2 regions of the Streptomyces sp. NPDC049040 genome follow, and region 2 is predicted to be linked to the other one. Evidence: riboswitches for the same ligand, from Rfam matches in the RefSeq annotation. Region 2 holds a riboswitch; the other holds the start of a gene.
The links. Region 2 has a riboswitch for cobalamin ahead of ACGFMP_RS23425 (ribonucleoside-diphosphate reductase subunit alpha). Riboswitches for the same ligand answer to the same signal wherever they lie in the genome.
Positions count from the first base shown of each region.

Region 1: another riboswitch for cobalamin. It lies ahead of ACGFMP_RS27490 (cobalamin biosynthesis protein); the one in region 2 lies ahead of ACGFMP_RS23425 (ribonucleoside-diphosphate reductase subunit alpha).

Region 1 covers NZ_JBICTO010000013.1:107,939-115,789, reverse strand. The annotation lists gene ACGFMP_RS27500 (anion permease) at 33-1,274, shown strand; gene ACGFMP_RS27495 (hypothetical protein) at 1,294-1,494, shown strand; cobalamin riboswitch at 1,606-1,735, shown strand; gene ACGFMP_RS27490 (cobalamin biosynthesis protein) at 1,868-2,950, shown strand; gene ACGFMP_RS27485 (cobyric acid synthase) at 2,938-4,425, shown strand; gene cobN (cobaltochelatase subunit CobN) at 4,422-7,851, shown strand, end outside.
Region 2 covers NZ_JBICTO010000009.1:193,366-201,216, reverse strand. The annotation lists gene ACGFMP_RS23445 (carbohydrate ABC transporter permease) at 1-412, shown strand, start outside; gene ACGFMP_RS23440 (glycoside hydrolase family 3 protein) at 409-1,983, shown strand; gene ACGFMP_RS23435 (helix-turn-helix domain-containing protein) at 2,164-3,123, opposite strand; gene ACGFMP_RS23430 (hypothetical protein) at 3,213-3,401, shown strand; cobalamin riboswitch at 3,452-3,582, shown strand; gene ACGFMP_RS23425 (ribonucleoside-diphosphate reductase subunit alpha) at 3,729-6,125, shown strand; gene ACGFMP_RS23420 (ribonucleotide-diphosphate reductase subunit beta) at 6,191-7,162, shown strand; gene def (peptide deformylase) at 7,205-7,843, opposite strand.

The DNA of each region.
Region 1 (7,851 bases), on a different contig from region 2:
GCCACTGTCCAATCGAACGATTGCCTGGGTCCATGGAACACATGACGCTCCTGATCGGAATCGTCATCGCCACCGCACTCGTGTTCGACTTCACGAACGGCTTCCACGACACCGCCAACGCGATGGCCACCACCATCTCCACCGGTGCGCTCAAACCCAAGACGGCGGTGGCGATGTCCGCCGCGCTCAACCTCGTCGGCGCCTTCCTGTCCGTCGAGGTCGCCAAGACCATCTCCGGCGGCATCATCGACGAGTCCGCCGGCATCAAACCGGAGATGATCTTCGCCGCACTGGTCGGCGCGATCGTCTGGAACATGCTGACCTGGCTGGCCGGGCTGCCGTCCAGCTCCTCGCACGCGCTCTTCGGCGGCCTGATCGGCGCCACGCTGGTCGCGGTCGGCCGCCACGGGGTGCACGGCGAGGCGGTCGTGATGAAGGTCCTCATCCCGGCGCTGGCCGCGCCGATCGTGGCGGGCCTCGCCGCGACCCTGGCCACCCGGCTGAGCTACCGGCTCGGCCGCCACGCCGACCCGAAGGCCACCGCCAAGGGCTACCGGGCGGGGCAGATAGCCTCCGCCGGCCTGGTCTCGCTCGCCCACGGCACCAACGACGCGCAGAAGACCATGGGCGTCATCACCCTCGCGCTGATCACCGGCGGCGTCGTCGCCCCGAACTCCGACCCGCCGCTGTGGGTCATCTGCTCCGCGGGCGCCGCGATCGCACTGGGCACGTACATAGGCGGCTGGCGGATCATCCGCACCATGGGCAAGGGCATCACCGACATCCAGCCGCAGCAGGGCTTCGCGGCGCAGACCGGTGCCGCGGCGACCATCCTGGCCTCCTCGCACCTGGGCTTCGCGCTGTCCACCACCCAGGTGTGCTCGGGCGCGGTGATGGGCGCGGGACTCGGCCGCAGCGGCGCGGTGGTGCGCTGGAGCACCGCGGGGCGGATGGTCGCCGCGTGGGCCCTGACGCTGCCCGCCGCGGGCCTCGTCGCCGCCGCGGCGGCGCTGCTGGCCGACCAGGGCGGCTGGGGCGTGGCCACGGTCGCCGTCGCGGGTCTGGCGATCTGCGCCACGATCCGTACCGCCTCCCGCCGCCGGCCGGTCACCCACGCCAACGTCAACGACGACCTCCCCGCCGAGCCGCAGGGCGCGGTGACCGCGGCCATCGCCGCGGTGATCCAGCCGCCGGCCGGCGTCGTCCAGGCGCCGGCTCCCGCCGGGCCCGCCGGGCCTTCGGGACCCGCCGCCCCGTCCACCGCGACCGCGTGACCACCCGAAGGAGCCCCGCATGAGCATCGACTGGCACGCCCTCGGCACGGTCCTGGCCGTCACCCTGCTGTCCACCGTCGGCCTGGTCGGCGTCTTCACCCTCGGCGTGGTCGGCGTGTCCCGGCCGGGCGCGGTGCTCGCCAGGAGCGGGGCGTACGCCTGCTTCGCCGCGTGCACGGCGGCCGTGGCCTGGGGCATCTGGCTCATCGTCGCCAAGTAGCCGGCGCCCGCGGCGGGGTGTGGACCTCACCACACTCCGTCGCCGCAGGTCAAGGGCTGGTTGACGGGGTCAGCCGCACGTGGTGGACTGCGGGGGCCATACGGCGGCAGGAGAGGAAGTCCGGTGCGAATCCGGCGCGGTCCCGCCACTGTCACCGGGGAGTGCACTCCCAACCCGTACGTCACGGCCGGTTCGCCGGTTGGAAGACCGGGAGTGCGTAGATCCGGGAGCCAGGAGACTCTCACCGCCGGTCACGTCGAACCAGGGCGCGGACCCTGAGTGAGGACTCCTGCCATGCCCGGCGCCATTTTCTTCCCTCCCGGTACGTGTTCCTGCAAGCCGTCCCCCCGGGGTGTGACGGCGGTCTGAGCTGATGCGTGCCGATCGCGTATACGCGTACGGCGCCGCGCTCGGCTTTCTCGGCGATCTCGTCGCGGGTGACCCGCGCCGCGGCCATCCGGTCGCCGCGTTCGGGCGCGCGGCCGGTGCGCTCGAACGCCGGACGTGGCGGGACGACAGGCTCAGCGGCGCGGCGTACACGGCGCTGTGCGCCGGGGCCGTGGCGGGCGCCGCGGCCCTCGCCGGGCGGGCGGTGCGGCCCTCCGCCGCGCTGTCCGCGGGGCTGACCGCGGCCTGCACCTGGTCGGTGCTGGGCGGCACCTCGCTGGCCCGCGAGGCGCGGGCGGTCGCCGCGGCGCTGGACGCCGGGGACCTGGAGGCCGCCAGGGCCAGGCTGCCGCATCTGTGCGGGCGCGACCCGCAGAACCTGGACGCGGGCCAGATCGCCAGGGCCGTGGTGGAGTCGGTCGCGGAGAACACCTCGGACGCGGTGGTGGGCGCCCTGGTCTGGGGCTCGGTCCTCGGGCTGCCGGGGCTCGCCGGCTTCCGGGCGGTCAACACGCTCGACGCGATGGTCGGGCACCGCTCGCCGCGGCATCTGCGCTTCGGCTGGGCCGCCGCCCGGCTCGACGACACCTTGGGATGGCCCGGCGCCCGGCTCACCGCGGCACTCGCGGCGCTGGCCGGCCCGCATCCGCGTGACGCGCTGCGCACCTGGCGCCGCGACGCCGCCGCGCATCCCAGCCCCAACGCGGGACCCGTCGAGGCCGCTTTCGCCGGGGCCTTGCGGCTCCGCCTGGGCGGCACCCTGTCCTACGGCGGCCGCACGGAGCACCGCCCCGTCCTCGGTGCCGCCTTCCCGGCGCCGACGGCGGCCGACATCCCGCGCGCCGTCGCCCTGTCCCGCCGCGTCTGCGGCCTCTCGCTCGCGCTGACGGTGCTCCCGCCGCTCCTCCTCCCCCGGTTCCTCCCGCTCCTGCCGCCGCGGGCGGCGCGCACCTCCCCTGCGGCGGCTCAGGCACGGGCGCCGCTTTTTGCCGGACGCCCTTTCCCGCCGGCTCTCCCGCCGCGGGCGGCACGGCACGAGGCGGGGGTGACACCCCCATGCGCGGGCTGATGATCGCGGGCACGGCGTCGGACGCGGGCAAGAGCGTCGTCACCGCGGGGGTGTGCCGCTTCCTGGTGCGCCGCGGCGTGCGGGTCGCGCCCTTCAAGGGCCAGAACATGTCGCTCAACTCCTTCGTCACGCGCGACGGCGCCGAGATCGGCCGCGCGCAGGCCATGCAGGCGCAGGCCGCACGCGTGGAGCCGTCCGCGCTGATGAACCCGGTGCTGCTCAAGCCCGGCAGCGACCGCAGCAGCCAGGTCGTGCTGCTGGGGAAGGCCGTCGGTGAGATGTCGGCACGCGGCTACCACGGCGGCCGCCAGGGCGAGTTGCTCGACATCGTCGCGGACTGCCTGGCGCAGCTGGGCCGTTCGTACGACGCGGTGATCTGCGAGGGGGCCGGCAGCCCGGCCGAGATCAACCTGCGCCGCACCGACATCGTCAACATGGGTCTGGCGCGCAGGGCCGGCATCCCGGCCCTCGTCGTGGGCGACATCGACCGGGGCGGCGTCTTCGCGTCGTTCTTCGGCACCACCGCGCTGCTCGCGCCCGAGGACCAGGCGCTGATCGCCGGCTACGTGGTCAACAAGTTCCGCGGCGACGTCGGCCTGCTGCAACCCGGCCTCGACATGCTGCGGCAGCTCACCGGACGCCCGACCCTGGGCGTCCTGCCGTACGCGCGCGGCCTCGGCATCGACGAGGAGGACGGCCTGCGGGTCAGGGAGTCCGAGGTGGGGCGCCCGCACGGCGAGGACGTGCTGCGGGTCGCGGTGGTGGCGCTGCCGCTGATGTCGAACTTCACCGACCTGGACGCGCTCGCGGCGGAGCCCGGCGTTCTGGTCCGCTTCACCGACCGGCCGCAGGACGTGGCGGACGCCGACCTGGTGGTGCTGCCCGGCACCCGCGGCACGGTCAGGGCCCTGGAGTGGCTGCGCGAACGCGGCCTGGCCGCCGCGGTGCGGCGCAGGGCGGCGGAGGGCCGCCCGGTGCTGGGCATCTGCGGCGGCTTCCAGTTGCTGGCGCAGCGCATCGAGGACGACGTCGAGTCGAAGGCGGGTACGGTCACCGGCCTCGGCCTGCTGCCCGCCCGTATCCGCTTCGCGGCCGCCAAGACGCTGGCCCGGCCCACCGGCACGGCCTACGGCGAACCGGTGGAGGGCTACGAGATCCACCACGGGGTGGCAGAAGTCCTCGGCGGCGACGAGGACTTCCTCGACGGCTGCCGGGTCGGCGCGGTGTGGGGCACCCACTGGCACGGCTCGCTGGAGAGCGACGGCTTCCGCCGGGCCTTCCTGCGCCGGGTCGCCGCCGCCGCGGGCCGCCGCTTCGTACCGGCGCCCGACACCGGCTTCGCCGCACTCCGCGAGGCACAACTCGACCGGCTCGGCGACCTGGTCGAAGAGCACCTGGACACCGCCGCGCTGCTGCGGCTCATCGAGGACGGCGCTCCCGCCGGACTCCCCTTCGTCCCACCGGGGGCACCATGACCACCCTTCTGCTGCTGTCCACCGCCGACACCGACCTGCTGGCCGCGCGCGCCGCGATGGCCGCACGGCCCGGCGGCGCCGTCTACCGCATCGGCAACCCGTCCCGAGTGGACCCGGAAGGCGGGCTGCCGGCGCTGCTGGAGGGCGCCGACCTGGTCGTGGTGCGGCTGCTCGGCGGACGCAGGGCCTGGGAGGAGGGCCTGGCGGTGATCGCCGCGTCGGGAGTCCCGGCGGTGCTGCTGGGCGGCGAGAGCGTCCCGGACGCCGAGCTGATGGCGCTGTCCACGGTGCCGGCGGGCGTGGTCGCCGAGGCGCTGCGCTACCTGGTCGAGGGCGGCCCGGAGAACCTGGCGGAGCTGGCGCGCTTCCTGTCCGACACGGTGCTGATGAGCGGCGAGGGCTTCGAAGCGCCGCGCGCGATGCCGCAGTTCGGAGTGCACGGCGAGCCAGCCCACCGGACGGACCGCCCGACGGTCGCGGTGCTCTTCTACCGGGCGCACGAGCTGTCGGGCAACACCGCCTTCGTGGACACCCTGTGCGCGGCGATCGAGGCGCGCGACGCCAACGCACTGCCCGTCTACTGCGGTTCGCTCCGCCTTGCCGACGCCGGGCTCTACGAGCTGCTGGGGCGGGCCGACGTGATCGTGGCGACGGTGCTGGCGTCCGGCGGGACCGTGGCGGCCGACGCGTCGGCGGGCGGCAGCGACGAGGCGTGGGACATCGGCGCCCTCGCGGATCTCGACGTGCCGGTGCTCCAGGCCCTGTGCCTGACCTCGTCCCGCAAGGCCTGGCAGGAGTCCGACGCGGCGCTGTCGCCGATGGACGCGGCGATGCAGGTGGCGATCCCGGAGTTCGACGGGCGGCTGATCACGGTGCCGTTCTCGTTCAAGGAGACCGGCGAGGGCGATGTGCCGGTCTACGTCGCGGACCCGGAGCGGGCCGCGCGCATCGCGGGCATCGCGGTCCGGCACGCGGCCCTGCGCCACAAGCCGAACGCGGACAAGCGGCTGGCGCTGGTCTTCACCGCCTACCCGACCAAGCACTCCAGGGTGGGCAACGCGGTGGGCCTCGACACGCCCGCCTCGGCCGTACGGCTGCTGGAGGCGCTGCGCGACGCAGGCTACCGGACGGGGGAACACCCGGCCGGGGGCGATGAGTTGATCCACCGGCTGATCGCGGCCGGCGGCCACGACGTGGAGTGGCTGACCGAGGAGCAGCTGGCCGCCTCTCCCACCCGGGTGCCGCTCACAAACTACCAGCGGTGGTTCGCGACCCTGGACGAGGACCTGCGGGCCGGGATGCTGCGGCACTGGGGCGAACCGCCGGGCTCGCTCTACGTGGACGGCGACGACATCGTGCTGGCGTCGCTGCGGTTCGGGAACGTGGTCGTACTGATCCAGCCGCCGCGCGGCTTCGGCGAGAACCCCATCGCCATCTACCACGACCCCGACATGCCGCCCTCGCACCACTACCTGGCCGCCTACCGCTGGCTGGAGCACACCTTCGGCGCCGACGCGATCGTGCACCTCGGCAAGCACGGCACCATGGAGTGGCTGCCGGGCAAGGGACTCGGGCTGTCCGCGGGCTGCGCGCCCGACGCGGTGCTCGGCGAACTCCCCCTGGTCTACCCCTTCATCGTCAACGACCCGGGCGAGGGCACCCAGGCCAAGCGGCGCGGCCACGCCACCGTCGTGGACCACCTGGTGCCGCCGATGGCCCGCGCCGACTCCTACGGCGACCTCGCCAAGCTCGAACAGCTCCTCGACGAGTACGCCTTGGTCAACGACCTGGACCCGGCGAAGGCCCCGGCGATCCGCAGCCGGATCTGGGAGCTGGTGCGGACGGCGGAGCTGCACCACGACCTGCATGTCGACGAGCAGCCGGGCGAGGGCGACTTCAACGACTTCGTGCTGCACGTCGACGGCTGGCTCTGCGAGATCAAGGATGTGCAGATCCGCGACGGCCTGCACATCCTGGGCGGCGGCCCGGTCGGCGAGGCGCGGGTCAACCTGGTGCTCGCGGTGCTGCGTTCCGCGCAGGTGTGGGGCGGCGCGGGTGACGCGCTGCCCGGACTGCGGGCCGCGCTGGCCGAGCATTTCGGGCTGGTCGAGAAGGAGTTGCTGGCCGAGCCGGGCGCGCCCGCAGCGGTGCCCGCGGCCCTGACCCTGCTCGCGGAGGGGCCCGCGCGCACCGCGTCGGACGCCGTCGACCTGCTGGAGCAGCTGGCCAGGCGGCTGGCCGAGACCATGGAGCTGCGCGGCTGGGCCGCCGGCGCGGCCGCGGAGGCCGTGGACGACGTGCTCGGCGGGGCGGCGGTCCCCGCGGCGGTGCGGGTGCTGGACTTCGCCGCGGCGGAGGTCGTCCCCCGGCTGGCCCGCACCACCGACGAGATCGACCACATCCTGCGGGCGCTGCGCGGCGGTTACGTCCCCGCGGGACCGTCCGGCTCCCCCACCAGGGGCCTGGTCAACGTGCTGCCCACCGGCCGCAACTTCTACTCCGTCGACCCCAAGGCCATCCCGTCGCGGCTGTCCTGGGACGTCGGCACGGCGCTCGCCGACTCGCTGCTGGCCCGGCACCTCGCCGACAACGGCAGCTACCCGGCGTCGGTCGGCCTGACGGTGTGGGGTACGTCGTGCATGCGCACCCAGGGCGACGACATCGCGGAGATCCTCGCGCTGCTGGGCTGCCGCCCGGTGTGGGACGACGCGTCGCGCCGCGTCACCGGATTCGAGATCGTCCCGGCGCACGAGCTGGGCCGGCCGCGGATCGACGTCACCGTCCGCATCTCCGGATTCTTCCGCGACGCCTTCCCGCACGTGGTGTCCCTGCTGGACGACGCGGTACGGGCGGTCGCGGAACTGGACGAACCCGCCGACGTCAACCACGTCCGCGCGCACGCCGACCAGGACACCGCCCTGCACGGCGACCGGCGGCGGGCCACCGCCCGGATCTTCGGCTCGAAGCCGGGCGCGTACGGGGCCGGCCTGCTGCCGCTGATCGACGCCCGCAACTGGCGCTCGGACGCCGACCTCGCGGAGGTCTACGCGGTGTGGGGCGGTTTCGCGTACGGGCGCGGCCTGGACGGACGGCCCGCACGCGGCGACATGGAGGCCGCCTTCCGCCGTATCCAGGTGGCGGCCAAGAACGTCGACACCCGCGAGCACGACCTGGTCGACGCGGACGACTACTTCCAGTACCACGGCGGGATGGTGGCCATGGTCCGCCACCTCACCGGGTCCTCGCCCGAGGCGTACGTCGGCGACAGCGCGCTGACCGACCAGGTCAAGACCCGCACCCTCGGTGAGGAGACGCACCGGGTCTTCCGCGCGCGGGTCGTCAACCCGCGCTGGATGGCGGCGATGCGGCGGCACGGCTACAAGGGCGCCTTCGAGATGGCCGCCACCGTCGACTACCTCTTCGGCT
Region 2 (7,851 bases):
CGGCCTGGTGCTGACGTACCTGACCTTCGTGCTGCCCTTCACCGTATGGACGCTGCGCGGCTTCATCGTCAACATCCCCAAGGAGCTCGAAGAGGCCGCCATGGTGGACGGGTGCAGCCGCACCGGCGCCTTCGTCCGGGTGGTCTTCCCGCTGCTGGCCCCCGGCCTGGTGGCCACCTCGATCTACGGCTTCATCCAGGCCTGGAACGAATTCCTCTACGCCCTGCTGGTGATGAGCCAGGACCACCAGACGGCGACCGTGTGGCTCGGCTCGTTCACCACCCAGCACGGAACCGAGTACGCCCCGATGATGGCCGGCTCCACCATGATGGGTGTCCCCGTGGTGATCCTGTTCCTGCTCGTCCAGCGCAAGATGGCCGCCGGCCTCACGGCCGGGGCGGTGAAGGGATGACCGTCATTTCCCCCGACACGCCTGCGGAACTCCTGGTCCGCGACGCGCTGACCGTCCTGCAGCCCGGGTTCGTCGGCACCACGGCACCCGAGTGGCTGCTCGAACAGCTCGCCCAGGGCCTCGGCGCGGTCGCGCTGTTCGCCCGCAACATCGAGTCGCCCCGGCAACTTGCCGCGCTCACCGCACAGTTGCGGGCGGTGAAGCCCGACGTGCTGGTCGCGGCCGACGAGGAGGGCGGCGACGTCACCCGCCTGGAGGCGCGCGGCGGCTCCTCCTTCCCCGGCAACCTCGCCCTCGGCGCGGTCGACGACGTGAAGCTGACCCGCGCGGTCGCCGCGGAACTCGGCCGCCGGCTCGCCGAGTGCGGGGTGAACCTCAACTGGGCGCCGTCCGCCGACGTCAACTCCGACCCGGGCAACCCGGTGATCGGGGTCCGCTCCTTCGGCTCCGACCCCGACCTCGTGGCCCGCAACACCGCCGCGTACGTCGAGGGCCTACAGTCCGCCGGGGTCGCCGCGTGCGTCAAGCACTTCCCAGGGCACGGGGACACCGCCACCGACTCGCACCACGCGCTGCCGCGTATCGACGTGGACCTCGCGACCCTGCACGCACGTGAACTCGTCCCGTTCCGTGCCGCGTTGGCGGCAGGCACCAAGGTCGTGATGAGCGCGCACATCCTGGTGCCCGCGCTCGACCCGGAACTCCCCGCGACCCTCAGCCCCGCGGCCCTCACCGGCCTGCTCCGCGCCCCGCGCGAGCAGGGCGGCCTCGGCTACGACGGCCTCATTGTCACCGACGGCATCGAGATGCAGGCGATCGCCGCGACGTACGGCATCGAGCGCGGCACCGTGATGGCGCTGGCCGCGGGCGCCGACGCGATCTGCGTCGGCGGCGGGCTCGCCGACGAGGAGACCGTGCACGCGCTGCGTGACGCGATCGTGGCGGCCGTCGGGTCCGGCGCCCTGCCGCGCGAGCGGCTCGCCGACGCCGCGGCCCGGGTCCGTGAACTGGCCGCCTGGGCGGCCGACCGGCAGCCGGGTGCAGCGGTGGGGACCGCACCCGGCGCCGACCCGGCGGGCGCGGCCGGCTTCGACGGCTTCGGTTCCGCCGCCGAGGTCGGCCTCGAAGCGGCCAGGCGGGCGCTGCGGGTGACCCGCGCGCCGGGCTTCGCCGCGCTCGACGGGGCGCCGTACGTGGCCGCCTTCACCCCGGTGGCCAACATCGCGGTCGGCGAGGACACGCCGTGGGGCGTGGCGGCCGAGCTGGAGCGGCTGCTGCCCGGCACCGAGACCGCGACCTTCCGCTCGGCGGACGCGGCAGCCGAGGGGTTCGTACCCGGCGTGCTCGCCGCTGCCGGCGGGCGGCGGATCGTCGCCGTGGTGCGTGACGTGCACCGGCACGGGTGGATGGCCGACGCGCTCGGCGCCGTGGTGGCCGCGAGGCCGGACACGGTGGTCGTCGAGATGGGCGTCCCCCAGGCCCCGCCGTGCGGGGCCCTGCACGTCGCCACCCACGGAGCGGCCCGGGTCTGCGGCGAAGCCGCGGCGGAGGCCATCGCCACGGCCCGCTGAGCCCCTCAGCCGGCCGCGGGGCCCGGCCGGGGCACGTCGCCCCTCGCGCCACGTGCCCGGCGGCGGCCGCCCCCGACGCAGTGCGCCCCCGGGGGCCGTGCGGACACCCCCACGGCCCCCGGTGATCCGGGTCCCCGCGAGGGCGGCGGGCGTGGGGCACAGCGGGCTCTGAAGGGCCCGTCAGACGCCGCCACTGCGGAAGGTGCGGCGGTAGGCGTGCGGCGTCGTGCCGACCCACTGGCCGAAGTGGTGCCGCAGCGTGGCCGCGTTGCCGAAGCCGGCCCTTACCGCGACGGCGTCGACGGTCGCGTCGGTCCCCTCGAGGAGTTCCCGCGCCAGCTGCACCCGCTGCCCCAGCAGCCAGCGGTAGGGCGTGGTGCCCGTCTCCTGCTGGAAGCGCCGGGCGAAGGTCCGGGGCGACATGTGGGCGCGGGCGGCCAGTTCGTCGACGGTGACCTCCCGGTCGAGGTGCCGCTCCATCCAGGAGAGCAGGCCGGTGACCGTGTCGCTGGTGGCCCTGGGCAGCGGCCTGGACACGAACTGGGCCTGGCCGCCCTCGCGGTGCGGGGGGACGACCATCCGGCGGGCGATGCCGTTGGCGACCGCGACGCCCTGCTCCTTGCGCACCAGGTGCAGGCACGCGTCGATGCCCGCGGCGGTGCCGGCCGAGGTGACGACCCGGTCGTCGTCGACGTAGAGCACGTCCGGCTCGACGTGCGCCTTGGGGTGCAGGGCGGCAAGCTCCTCGGTGTGCCGCCAGTGCGCCGCGCAGCGCCTTCCGTCGAGCAGTCCCGCCGCCCCCAGCGCGAAGACCCCGGAGCAGACGCTCAGCACGGTCGCGCCCCGCTCCACGGCCCGGTTGAGCGCCCGCAGCACCTCCCGGGGGAACTCCCGCGCCGTCGAGGCGTCCGCGGCCGGGACGGCGACGAGGTCGGCCTCCTCCAGCCGGTCCAGGTCCTCCCCGGCGACCACGTCGAAGCCCGCGTGCGTGCGCAGCCGCGGGCCCTCCGCCGAGACGACGGCGAAGTCGTAGCCGGGCAGCCCTTCGTCGGTGCGGTCGAGGCCGAACACCTCGCACACCACTCCGAGTTCGAAGGGGTGGACCCCGTCGAGCAGCACCACGGCGACGTTCTGCAGCATGTCCCCGAGCTTCGCACATGGCAGGATGTTGCGGTAGTACGGCAGCACTGCCACTGTCCGCGCGACAGGAGCATCGGCACCATTGACTCATGACAGTTTTCCTGGACATCGCCGCACTCCTCGCCCTGACCGCCACCCTCACCTTCGTGCCGCTCATGGGGCACCGCACCGACGCCCGCATCACCCGTGAACTGCGCGCCGCCGAACGCGGAGAACAGCAGGGACGGCCGCCGGAACAGGCCGCTCCGGCAAGGGAGGACTGGCCTGCGCTGGTCTGAACACCTCCCGGCGCGACACAACATGTGGGCGTTGCCCCGCGACCCGGCACAAGATGTATGCTCAACTCCGCTGCCCGCAGGGGAAGCCGGTGCGAATCCGGCGCTGCCCCGCAACGGTGAGCGGTGGTACGCCCGCGTGCCCCGCACAGCCCGATCGCCTGCCGGCAGCCGGCGTCCGCACGGCCCTTCGGCCGGCGCACGCCGACGAGTCCGGGCCTCGCGGATTGGGCCTGCGGACGCGGTCCGGCATGCCAGAACGCATGCCCGCGACCCCCTCCGCCCCTCCCCCGCGCGGCCGCCGCCGCGTACGAGGGAGACCGCACCACCGTGACCATCGCGCCCGAAGCCCCCATCACCACGGGGGACTCACCCGTAGCCGTGCCGCACAGCGCCGACAGCGCCGGCGCCGACCTGCTGCGCACCCTCGTCGCGCTCTGCGCCGACCTGCCCGACACCGACCCGGGCCGGGTCGCCGCAGCCGCACTGCGGGGGCGCAGCGGCGCCGCCGACGCCGCCGAGCTGCGCGGCCTCGCCACCGAAGCCGCCGCCGGGCTGATCTCGGAGGACCCGGCCTACTCGCGGCTCGCCGCCCGGCTGCTCTCGCTGGCCATCACCGAGGAGGCCGCCGCCCAGGGCGCTTCGTCCTTCACCGCCTCGATCGCCGTGGGCCACCGCGAGGGCCTGGTCGCCGACCGCACGGCGGACTTCGCCGTACGCCACGCGGCCCGGCTCGACGCGCTGGTCGACCGGGCCCTCGCCGACCGCGCCGACGACCGCTTCGGCTACTTCGGCCTGCGCACCCTCTACAGCCGCTACCTGCTGCGGCACCCGCTGAACCGCAAGGTGATCGAGACCCCGCAGCACTTCATGCTGCGGGTCGCCGCGGGGCTCGCGGAGGACGACTCGGCCGCCGCCGTGGACCAGGTCGCCGCGCTCTACCGGCTGATGAGCGCGCTCGACTACCTGCCCAGCTCCCCGACGCTGTTCAACTCCGGCACCCGGCACCCGCAGATGTCGTCCTGCTACCTGCTGGACTCCCCGCTCGACGAGCTGGACTCGATCTACGAGCGCTACCAGCAGGTGGCACGGCTGTCGAAGCACGCCGGCGGCATCGGGCTGTCCTACTCCCGCATCCGGGCCAGGGGTTCGCTGATCCGCGGCACCAACGGGCACTCCAACGGCATCGTCCCGTTCCTGAAGACCCTCGACGCCTCGGTCGCGGCGGTCAACCAGGGCGGCAGGCGCAAGGGCGCCGCCGCGGTCTACCTGGAGACCTGGCACGCCGACATCGAGGAGTTCCTCGAACTGCGGGACAACACGGGCGAGGACGCCCGCCGCACCCACAACCTCAACCTGGCGCACTGGGTGCCGGACGAGTTCATGCGCCGGGTCGACGCCGACGCCGACTGGTCGCTGTTCTCACCCGCCGACGTGCCGGAACTCGTCGACCTGTGGGGCGACGACTTCGACGCCGCCTACCGCGCGGCCGAGGCGGCGGGCCTGGCGCAGCGCACCCTGCCGGCCCGCGAGCTGTACGGCCGGATGATGCGCACCCTGGCGCAGACCGGCAACGGCTGGATGACGTTCAAGGACGCCTCGAACCGCACCGCCAACCAGACCGCGCTGCCCGGCAGGACCGTGCACTCCTCCAACCTGTGCACCGAGATCCTCGAGGTCACCGACGACTCGGAGACCGCGGTCTGCAACCTCGGCTCGGTCAACCTGAGCGGCTTCGTGACGGCGGACGGCGACCTCGACTGGCAGCGGCTGGACCGGACCGTGCACACCGCGGTGACCTTCCTCGACCGCGTCGTCGACATCAACTACTACCCGACCGAGCAGGCGGGCCGCTCCAACTCCCGCTGGCGGCCTGTCGGTCTGGGCGTCATGGGCCTGCAGGACGTCTTCTTCAAGCTGCGGCTGCCGTTCGGCTCCGAGCAGGCCCGCGCGCTGTCCACGAAGATCGCCGAGCGCGTCATGCTCGCCGCGTACGAGGCGTCCTGCGACCTCGCAGAGCGCGATGGGCCGCTGCCCGCCTGGGACCAGACCAGGACCGCCGCGGGCGTCCTGCACCCCGACCACTACGGTGTCGGCTTCCACTGGCCCGAGCGCTGGGCGGCGCTGCGCGAGCGGGTCGCCGCGACCGGGATGCGCAACGCGCTGCTGCTGGCCATCGCCCCGACCGCGACCATCGCCTCGATCGCCGGCTCGTACGAGTGCATCGAGCCGCAGGTGTCGAACCTCTTCAAGCGCGAGACGCTGTCGGGCGAATTCCTCCAGGTCAACTCCTACCTGGTGGCCGACCTGAAGAAGCTCGGGGTGTGGGACGCCCAGACCAGGGAGGCGCTGCGGGACGCCAGCGGCAGCGTGCAGGGCTTCGGCTGGATCCCCGCAGAGGTGCGCGAGCTGTACCGCACCGCGTGGGAGCTGCCGCAGCGCGCGCTGATCGACATGGCGGCGGCCCGCACGCCGTTCCTCGACCAGAGCCAGTCGCTGAACCTGTTCCTGGAGACGCCGACCATCGGCAAGCTCTCCTCGATGTACGCCTACGCCTGGAAGCAGGGCCTCAAGACCACCTACTACCTGCGCTCCCGCCCGGCCACCCGGATCGCCCGTGCCGCCCAGGCGGCCGTTCCCGCGGCGCTGCCCGTCCCGGCGACCGCCGACGCCGACGCGATCGCCTGCTCCCTGGAAAACCCCGAGTCCTGCGAGGCCTGCCAGTGACGACCACCACAACACCCGTCGTGAAGAACCTGCTCGACCCGGGCTTCGAACTGACCCTGCGGCCCATGCGCTACCCGGACTTCTACGAGCGCTACCGCGACGCGATCAAGAACACCTGGACCGTGGAGGAGGTCGATCTGCACTCCGACGTCGCGGACCTGGCCAAGCTCACCCCGGGCGAGCAGCACATGATCGGCCGCCTGGTGGCCTTCTTCGCCACCGGCGACTCGATCGTCTCCAACAACCTGGTGCTCACCCTCTACAAGCACATCAACTCCCCCGAGGCGCGGCTGTACCTGTCCCGCCAGCTCTTCGAGGAGGCCGTGCACGTCCAGTTCTACCTGACGCTGCTCGACACCTACCTGCCCGATCCCGCCGACCGGGCCGCCGCGTTCGACGCCGTCGAGGAGATCCCGTCGATCCGCGAGAAGGCGCAGTTCTGCTTCCGCTGGATGGCCAACTTCGACGGGCAGGGGGCGGAGAAGATCGACCGCCTCGAATCCCGCGAGGACCGGCGCCGCTTCCTGCTCAACCTGATCTGCTTCGCGGCCTGCATCGAAGGCCTCTTTTTCTACGGCGCCTTCGCCTACGTCTACTGGTTCCGCTCCCGCGGGCTGCTGCACGGCCTCGCCACCGGCACCAACTGGGTCTTCAGGGACGAGACCATGCACATGAGCTTCGCCTTCGACGTGGTCGACACCGTACGCAAGGAGGAGCCCGACCTCTTCGACGACGCGCTGCGGCAGGAGGTCACCGACATGCTGCGCGAAGCGGTCGACGCCGAGCTGCAGTTCGGCCGGGACCTGTGCGGGGACGGCCTGCCCGGCATGAACACCGAGTCCATGCGGGCGTATCTGGAGTGCGTCGCCGACCAGCGGCTCGCCCGGCTCGGCTTCCCCGCGCTCTACGGGTCGCAGAACCCCTTCTCCTTCATGGAGTTGCAGGGCGTGCAGGAGCTGACCAACTTCTTCGAGCGCCGCCCCTCTGCCTACCAGGTGGCGGTGGAGGGCACGGTGGCGCTCGACGAGGACTTCTGACGCGACGTGCCGGGCACGGGGGCCCGGCCGTCGCGGGCGGGCTCAGTCGTTCGGCACGGTCGCGAACTTGGGGGTGGCCTCCGCCATCTGGCGGAGGACGTCCTTGCGGTCCCGCTTGGAGAGCCGGTCGATGTAGAGCCGACCGTAGAGGTGGTCGGTCTCGTGCTGGAGGCAGCGGGCGAAGTAGCCGCTGCCCTGCACCACGATCGGCTCGCCGTGCAGGTCCTGGCCGCGCACCACCGCGTAGTCCGGGCGCGGCGTCTCCATGTACGCGCCCGGGACCGACAGGCAGCCCTCGTTGGAGTCGTCCAGGTGCCGCCGCTCCGCGGGCAGGTCCTCCAGCACCGGGTTGCACACGATCCCGACGTGGCGGACGCCGTCGTCGTCGGGGCAGTCGTAGACGAACATCTTCAGGTCGACGCCGATCTGGTTCGCGGCGAGCCCCACGCCCTCGGCGGCGCGCTGGCTGGCGAACATGTCGTCGGCCAGGGCGACGAGCTCGTCGCCGAAGTCGGTGACCTCCAGGCACTCCCGGTGCAGCACCGGATTGCCCACGACGGTGATCGGGCGGACCGTCCCGCGCTCCCGGTGGGCCAGCTCACGGGCCTCCGCGTCCGTCACGTCGTCGAGGAACGGCTCCCCGGGGGGAGTGGTGGGGGTCTCGGTGTGCTGCTGGGACATCTGAGCCG